DNA from 2 places in the Pseudoalteromonas sp. P1-8 genome. Region 2 is predicted to be linked to the other one. Evidence: predicted binding sites of a transcription regulator. Region 2 holds the regulator's gene; the other holds the start of a gene.
The links. The regulator FliA, encoded in region 2, starts transcription of late flagellar genes. The targets are predictions, from matches to a motif close to CTAAAGNTNNNNNNNNNNNNGCCGATA.
Positions count from the first base shown of each region.

Region 1: the regulator FliA is predicted to act here: its motif matches at 2,460-2,486, upstream of pomA (flagellar motor protein PomA).

Region 1 covers NZ_LJSO01000002.1:394,336-398,766, reverse strand. Annotated here, with positions in the region: gene AN213_RS05320 (DNA topoisomerase III) at 1-29, opposite strand, end outside; gene AN213_RS05315 (hypothetical protein) at 96-572, opposite strand; gene AN213_RS05310 (flagellar motor protein MotB) at 702-1,625, opposite strand; gene pomA (flagellar motor protein PomA) at 1,629-2,396, opposite strand; gene xseB (exodeoxyribonuclease VII small subunit) at 2,669-2,911, shown strand; gene ispA ((2E,6E)-farnesyl diphosphate synthase) at 2,916-3,803, shown strand; gene dxs (1-deoxy-D-xylulose-5-phosphate synthase) at 3,893-4,431, shown strand, end outside.
Region 2 covers NZ_LJSO01000003.1:216,209-220,639, reverse strand. Annotated here, with positions in the region: gene AN213_RS06385 (chemotaxis protein CheA) at 1-852, opposite strand, end outside; gene AN213_RS06380 (protein phosphatase CheZ) at 868-1,635, opposite strand; gene cheY (chemotaxis response regulator CheY) at 1,653-2,036, opposite strand; gene AN213_RS06370 (RNA polymerase sigma factor FliA) at 2,077-2,787, opposite strand; gene AN213_RS06365 (MinD/ParA family protein) at 2,814-3,674, opposite strand; gene flhF (flagellar biosynthesis protein FlhF) at 3,667-4,431, opposite strand, start outside.

The DNA of each region.
Region 1 (4,431 bases), on a different contig from region 2:
GATGGTTTTTCGGCAATGTAAAGTTTCATAACGCAACACTAAATACTGTTTTTATAAACAGTAGTCTAGCACAGGATTTTTAACGAAGAAACGCCTTATGCTTGCTGGCTTCGTCGAGTAAAGAGGTAGATAAGCGGTAGGTAACATACGACCACAGTACCAATATTGATTAGCGGTAGCAGGGTCTTGTACATGTAGGTGCTGTAAGACAAATCCCAAAGGTGGCGGTCAACTAAACGGAACAACTGTAGAATGGGCGCCATTATCACAACCAACTGCCCTAAAACACTTTGCCATAAGTAGACTTTATCTTTAATACCCAAGTAAGCAATGATTGCCATCCAAGCAATATCATTAAAAGCCCAGACTACATAGCGCCAGATATAGATATCATCAAACTCTCTTAAAGCAGAATAAATAAGAGTTCCATAAAGGAAAAAAGCAGCAGTAATGATAGAGAAATAGAAAGCGGGCCAATCTTTACGAAGGTAAAAAATAATAATAGCCGGGCTCAAAATGAACACCCAGCTATTGCTTAATATAACTCTAACTTCTACAAACCAATCAGGCAAAATGCAGTGCCTTAATCAGTTTTATCATCATCACCGCCATCACCATTGCCTGGCATATAGCTATATTTATCAACTTTTTTCATTTTTATACTCCATTACATGTGTTAATGAAGTTTCACTTTAATTGATTTATTGCCTTACATCAATAGGGTCAGACTCGTGTGCTTTACCTTGCATAATAGAGATTTCAACACGGCGATTACGCTTGCGATCTTCATCGGTCACATTCGGTACAAGAGGCCTTGTTTCTGCGTGACCTACCACCATCATACGAGATTTATCAAAACCGGGCGCTTTTTCCATTTCACTGGCAACTGCCACCGCACGTTTTGATGATAAATCCCAATTATTAGTATAAAGTTCATTCGATACTTGGAAGTCATCAGTGTGACCTGACACGGTTATTTCACCCGGCACATCTTTTAACAGCGTAGCAATATCACGAATAATAGGTTTAAATTTTGGCTGTAAAAAAGCACTACCTGATGGGAATGAGCCATTCTCACGGATACGAATAATAATTTGCTGGCCTAATGACTCGAGCTCAATCGCACCATCCATAATTTGCTGTTCTAGTTGCTGAGCAATTTTCTTCACAAGTTCATTTGTTTGTTCTTGATCAGCTGCTGAAATTGACTGTTCTAAAGCTTGTTGCTGAGCCGTACTTTGCGATTCACCACCTCGTTTATTACCGCGCTGTTCTTGTCGACCACCGGCAGAGCTTTCGTCGCCAGCCTGAAACTCAAGCATTTGTTGCGTCATTTCTACGGTTTGTTGTTGAATCGTTTCAATAGGTGTGGGTTCAGGTTTACCCGGAGTGAACTCCATGGCAATGACCGAGGTTCCCTTTGGAATATCTTTTACTTCAATTTTATTTTGTACACCGAAAGCAAACTTCATGGAGCCGGCAATTTGCTTAAACTTCAGTACGTCCATTTCTGAGAAAGCAAGCAAGAGTACAAAGAAGCACATTAATAATGACATTAAATCTGCGAAGGTTCCCATCCAGGCGGGTAAACCCGGTGGTGGACATTTGCACTCTTGATCTGACATGCCCTACTCCTCGGTATCAACTTTACGTTTTGATTCAGCTAAGTAGTTTTTCAAGATACCTTCAATTACTTTCGGGTTTTGACCATCTTGAATACCTAGTACCGCGTCGAGAATTAAACGTTGATTAAGCGCTTCCTCGTCTTTACGTAGCTCTAGTTTTACCTGAATTGGAATAGCAACAACGTTTGCTAAGAACGCACCATAGAGAGTAGTTAAAAGTGCAACCGCCATTGCAGGGCCGATTGCTTTTGGGTCATCCATGTTTGATAACATAGCAACCAAACCGATTAGCGTACCGATCATACCCATCGCAGGGGCAATATCGGCAAGTGATTTAAATAACCCAGCCCCTAGTTCATGACGGTTAGCTGTAAGAGAAATATCTTTTTGTAGGGTGGCACGAACAACATCAGCATCATGACCATCCACTAACATATCGACCCCTTTGCGCATAAAACCGTTGGGGATTTCGGCTTCTTCTAATGCTAAGAAACCACCTTTACGTGCTGAATCAGCTAATTCTACTGCTTTTTCAATTAATTCTTCTGGAGATTCGATTTTGAACATAAAGGCTTTTGCAGCGACTTTACCTATGCCCAAAAATTGCCCCATAGTGAAATTCGATAATACGATAAAAATCGAACCACCAAATACAATGACCACCGAAGGCGTGTTGTAAAACATTGCAACTTGGCCGTCACTACTTAACACCATCGACATAGCAATTAAGCCTATGGCACCAAGAATACCTATTATGGTTGCTAAATCCACATACCCCTCCAGAGGAACAATTACACGACACCCTCAGGTATCAAATTTTTATTATTAACTGCTTATCGGCAAGCAGTTGAAATACTTAAATCATTAAATGAATTAATTTTATTTTAATGTAAGATTTTTAAGCTACAAGTTTAAGCTGTATCTAAAACCGTAAAAATAGCATATTGAAAATGGATTATGCGTAAAAAAACACATCATTCTTTGACCTAGTTTAGCATTCCCCCTAAAATTGGCCTCACTTTCTAACAGCTATCGAGGCCACAATGGCAACAAAGAAACCAGAAAACTTAAGCTTTGAAGAAGCGCTGGATGAATTATCTCAAATTGTTGCGCAAATGGAGCAAGGTGAATTGTCACTAGAACAATCGCTAAAACAATTTGAACGCGGCATTGCACTGGCGAATGCTTCGTCTGGTAAGTTACAGCAAGCCGAACAAAAGGTTGCCATTTTAATGGGTAACGATAGCCAAGCTCCTCTTAGCAATTTTGATTCAAACTTGGACTAATTAAGTGCAATTAAAAGAACAACTACAACGCGCTCGTGAAGACGTTGAAGCACATTTAAATCGCTATTTCGAACTACCACTTAATACCGAAAAAACCATCAAAGAAGCCACCCATTACGGTGTTTTAAATGGTGGTAAGCGCTTACGTCCATACCTTGTATACGCAACGGGTCGAATGATGGGCGCAGACAAGACCGATCTTGATATTCTTGCTGCCGCTATTGAGTGTATTCATAGCTACTCTTTAGTCCATGATGACTTACCTGCCATGGATGATGATGACTTAAGACGTGGCCGCCCTACCTGTCATATTGTTTATGGCGAAGCGCAAGCCATACTCGCGGGCGATGCATTACAAACGCTGGCATTTGATTTAATTGCCAACCATCAATTTGCCGTTCCTGCGAGCCAGCAAGTAAAAATGATTGCCTCATTAAGCAAAGCCTCAGGTATTGAAGGTATGGTAGGTGGGCAAGCGCTGGATATTGAAGCGACCGATAAAGAAATTACCGTTGCGCAGTTAGAGCGCATTCATCAGCTAAAAACGGGCGCCTTGCTTAATTGTGCTATTACACTCGGTGCATTGAGTGCAAAAAGCTGTGATGAACATACTCTCGCGCAATTAAACCTATTTGGCCAAGCAATAGGGCTAGCTTTTCAGGTACAAGACGATATCCTTGATGTAGAAGCTGATACTGAAACATTAGGTAAGCCACAAGGCTCAGATATTGCGGCTAATAAAGCAACTTACCCTGCTTTATTAGGTATGGCTGGTGCAAAGCAAAAAGCACAAGATTTACTAGCTCAAGCTCATCAAGCTCTTGAGGCAATTGATTACGACACCAGCGAACTGGCGAGCCTTGCTAGCTATATCGTTGAACGTAATTATTAATGCCTAAAAAAGAAAGACAAAATAACTAAAAAATCAGAGCAGCAATGGGCTATAATGCACTCTGGTTAGCGAAGGATGTATAAAAAATCATGACACTTGATAGTAGCAAGTATCCATTATTAAGTTTGGTTGACGAACCAGCACAGCTGCGTGATTTAGCGCAAGACAAGTTACCTGCGTTTAGTAAAGAGTTACGCGAATACCTACTTAATTCAGTTTCGCAAAGTAGTGGTCATCTAGCATCAGGTTTAGGCACTGTTGAACTAACCGTTGCGCTGCATTATGTTTATAACACTCCTGAAGATCGTTTAGTATGGGATGTGGGTCATCAAGCATATCCGCACAAAATCTTAACGGGTCGTCGTGACCAAATGCATACTATCCGTCAAAAAGACGGTTTGCACCCTTTCCCATTCCGTGAAGAAAGCCCTTACGATACATTTAGTGTTGGCCATTCGAGCACCTCTATTTCAGCAGCCTTAGGCATGGCCATTGCTGCCGAAAAAGAAGGTAAAGATCGTAAAACAGTTGCTGTTATTGGCGATGGTGCGATCACTGCTGGTATGGCATTTGAAGCGATGAACCACATGGGTGATGTTAACCCTAACGTGTTAATTATCTTAAACGA
Region 2 (4,431 bases):
AGTATCTGCTGCAGGTGCTTGAGGAGCCGGCTGTGCTGGTTTTGCTGCTTCAGGCTGAGCAGAAGTATCTTGTTTTACTTCACCGAAGTTACCAACGCCATGCAGTTCGTCTAATAAGCTGTCAAATTCATCATCGGTAATATCGTCACTATCACTGCTAATTGCTTCAGGAGCAGTCGCTGCTGGACCTTGCCCTTTGCCATGCAGTTCATCTAGTAAGCTTTCAAATTCGTCTTCGGTGATTTCGTCAATATTTTGAGGCTCAGCGCTGCTATCTGCAAGACCGCCGCCATCAAATAACATATCAAACGCAAACGGGTCATCTTCATCGATATTGTCTGTTGCTGTATCTGCTGTGACTTCAGGCGTATCAACAGCAGGCTCTTCAACTGCGGGTTCTTCAGGTGCAACTGCAACATCCTCTGCTACAGATAAGTCTTCACCTGCAAGCTCTTCTGCGGTTGGTGGCTGACTTAATTTATGAAGGACTTCTAATAGGGCTGGATCTGCAGGCTCTGGCTGTTCGCGATTTTGAATCGTAGCGAACATTTCGTTGATAGTATCGAGAGCCTGTAAAATTACGTCCATTAGTTCTGGTGTTACACTGCGTACACCTTGACGTAATAAATCGAAAACATTCTCTGCACCATGACACGCATCTACAAGCTCAGTCATACTTAAGAAGCCTGCACCACCTTTAACAGTATGGAAGCCTCTAAAAATGGCGTTTAATAGATCTTTGTCTTCTGGGTTGTTTTCAAGCTCGACTAATTGCTCTGACAAAAGCTCTAAGATTTCTCCTGCTTCAACAAGGAAATCCTGTAATATATCTTCATCGACTTCAAAGCTCATGCAGCTACTCTCCTCTTAGAAGCCCAGACTTGATAATAGATCATCGACTTCATCTTGTCCTGAGACAACATCATCGCGAGACTCTTTATCAATAATTGGCCCTTCAGGACCTGCTAGTGTGTCACTTGTTGCAGGTGCTTTTTCTATGGCCTGTTTTTCTTGTTGTTGATGACCATCTTCTTGACTGCCAAACACAGTTAAGAGATTAATTAAACTGTCTTCTACCTCTCGCACCAACTCAATAACACGGCGAATAACTTGTCCGGTTAAATCCTGATAATCCTGCGCCATCAGCACATTAGTCATCAAACCTTGGAGCTCATCGGTTTTGGTATGCGAGTTATTCATGAACTTATCTAAGCTATGACATAACGATTTAAATTCACCGAGTTCAATTTCTCGGTTCATTAAACGATCCCACGTAGGTTTGATTGCGGCAATTTCATCAGCAAGTTGTTGCGCTATTGGTAAACTTGCTTCAACCGCATCCATGGTTTTATTGGCGGCGCTTTCTGTCATTTCCATAACATAATTTAAGCGCTGCTTAGCGTCTGGGATCGCGTCGGTAGTTAAATCAGTGAGACGAGTATCTAGGTCAAAGTTTTTTAACGCTTCATGAAGCTGACGCGTCAATTTGCCGACTTCAGCAAACAACTCTGATTGTTCTTTTGATGCAGCGTCAAGAATGAGCTTATCTGCTTTTTCTTGTTCACCATTTTCAAGATACTCAACAAGTTGACGAGCTTGCTCTAAACTTATTTGAGGCGCAGCAAGTGCTGACATAAGCCTCTCCCCTTAGATTAACCTAAACGTTCAAACACTTTTTCCAATTTGGTTTTAAGTGTCGCAGCAGTGAATGGTTTAACGATATAGCCATTAACACCTGCTTGAGCAGCAGCAACAATTTGTTCTTTTTTCGCTTCAGCTGTCACCATTAATACAGGAATATGCTTAAGGCTATCATCAGCACGAATTGCACGTAACAAATCAATACCTTGCATACCAGGCATGTTCCAATCTGTTACAACAAAATCAAATTCTTGATTTTGTAGCATTGGCAATGCTGTTGAACCGTCGTCAGCTTCCTGCACATTGGTAAAACCTAAATCCCTTAATAGATTTTTAATGATACGTCTCATTGTAGAAAAATCATCAACAACAAGAATTTTCATGTTTTTATCCAAAACATCCTCCGGTGAGGTTTGAACCTTTATTTACTTACTACTAATTAATCCAGTCATTGATTTTTGCTTTGAGCTTAATCATCGCCTGACCATGTATTTGACTCACACGCGACTCGCTAACATCGAGTATGTGTCCTATTTCTTTTAAGTTCATTTCGTCGTTGTAGTACAAAGACAAAACGAGAGCATCTCTTTCTGGTAACGATTGGATAGCCGTTAATAGAGACTGGTTAAACCGCTCATTTTTAACGTTATTAAACGGTTTGTCTAGTCCTAAATCCTGACCTACTGGTGTGATGACGTCTTCATCTACACCTAAATCTTCAATACCTAATACTTTACTCGAATTTACATCATGTAGAATATGATGGTACTCATCTAGCGTAATATCAAGTTTTTCAGCGACTTCAGTATCTTTGGGCTCACGATTTAAAGTGCTTTCTAATTCGGAAATGGTTTCAGCCACAAGGCGGGCATTTCGGTGAACTGAGCGTGGCGCCCAGTCACCTCTACGAATTTCGTCTAACATCGCACCACGAATACGAATTCCAGCGAAGGTTTCGAAACTAGCACCTTTGCTAGCATCAAAGTTTTTTGACGCTTCAATTAGGCCTATCATACCTGATTGAATTAAATCATCGAGTTGCACACTGGCAGGTAAACGAGCAATTAGATGGCACGCCACTTTTTTGACTAAAGAGGCATGTTTTTCGACAATCGCATTTAAATTCTGTGCTGATTGATATCCCATCGCTTTATTCACCGATGTTGTCATAGTTAGCCGTTTACTAGTTTTTCAATAAAAAATTCTAAATGGCCAGACGGTTGATTAGGGATCGGCCACTTAACTGCTTTTGTTGCTAATGTTTTAAACGCCACCGCTGCCGGTGAGTTCGGGAATAATTCAACAATCACCTTTTGACGTCGCGTAGATTTACGCATGTTCTCGTCATAAGGAATGGTTGCTACCAACTCCATTGAAACATCTAAAAAACGATCCGTTACTTTTGAAAGTTTAGCAAATAATTCTTGCCCTTCACGCAAACTGCGCACCATATTGGCAACAATTTTAAATTTATATACGCCATGCTCACGGCTAAGCACTTTAATAAGTGCGTAAGCATCAGTAATTGAGGTAGGTTCATCGCATACAACCACAACAACGTCTTGGGCTGCACGAGAAAAGCTTAATACCATGTCAGAAATACCTGCGGCGGTATCGACAATTAAAATATCAAACTCGGTATTTAACTCGCTAAAAGCGCGAATAAGGCCTGCATGCTCAGATGGCGTTAATTCAACCATGCTTTGTGAACCAGACGTTGCTGGTACAATTTTGATGCCCGCAGGGCCTTCAACAAGAATTTCGTCAAGCTCACACTCGCCTGACAAAACATGAGATAAATTACGTTCAACACGAAGGCCAAGCATTACGTCACAGTTTGCCAAACCTAAATCGGCATCTAATACTAATACACGATTTCCTTGCTGACCTAATGCGATTGCGGTATTGAGTGAAACGTTGGTTTTACCCACTCCACCTTTACCGCCAGTAACAGCGATAACTTTAACGCCACTATTATTATTTTGATTCATTTTGCGCAGGCCGCTTGCTTGATCTAATACTGTGTTAATCATACATCCCTACTGTGTTCGACGCTACTGCTTGACGTCTTGAATGTTGTGCTTTTGCTCGTTTTAAATACAATTGTTCAGCTTTTTTCACTAGTTTTTCAGCATTCGCTACGCGAATATCCTCAGGAACGCGCTGACCGTTAGTAAGATACCCTATTGGCAGGCGATTTTGAATCGCTATGCTAATAATCTCACCTAAACTTAAAGATTCATCCAATTTAGTGAAGATACAGCCACTTAGGTGAACCTTTTTAAAGTGTCTTACGGTTTCTTGCAACACATTTATCTGTGCTGTAGCACTTAATACTAAATAACTACGAATATCAACACGCTGATTACGCATTAGGGTATTTAACTGCTCAGTTAAACGTAAATCACGTTGGCTCATACCCGCTGTGTCTATTAATACTAGACGCTTATTACGTAAATGGTATAACACTTCAGCTAATTCATTCGCATCTTTTACCTGCTTAACACCACAGCCAATAATACGACCATAAGTAGCCAATTGTTCGTAGGCACCAATTCTGTAGGTATCAGTGGTGATCAACGCCACTTTATCAGCACCATATTTTTGTGCACCCAGTGCAGCTAATTTTGCAACTGTGGTTGTTTTACCAACGCCTGTTGGACCCACTAACGCAAATACACCGCCTTGACGCAGAATTTCGTTATTCGTTGTATGCATTTGGTTTTCAACCATTTGCAGAAGTGCTTGCCACGCTTGTTGACGTGATACGTCGTCAGGAATGAAACAAGC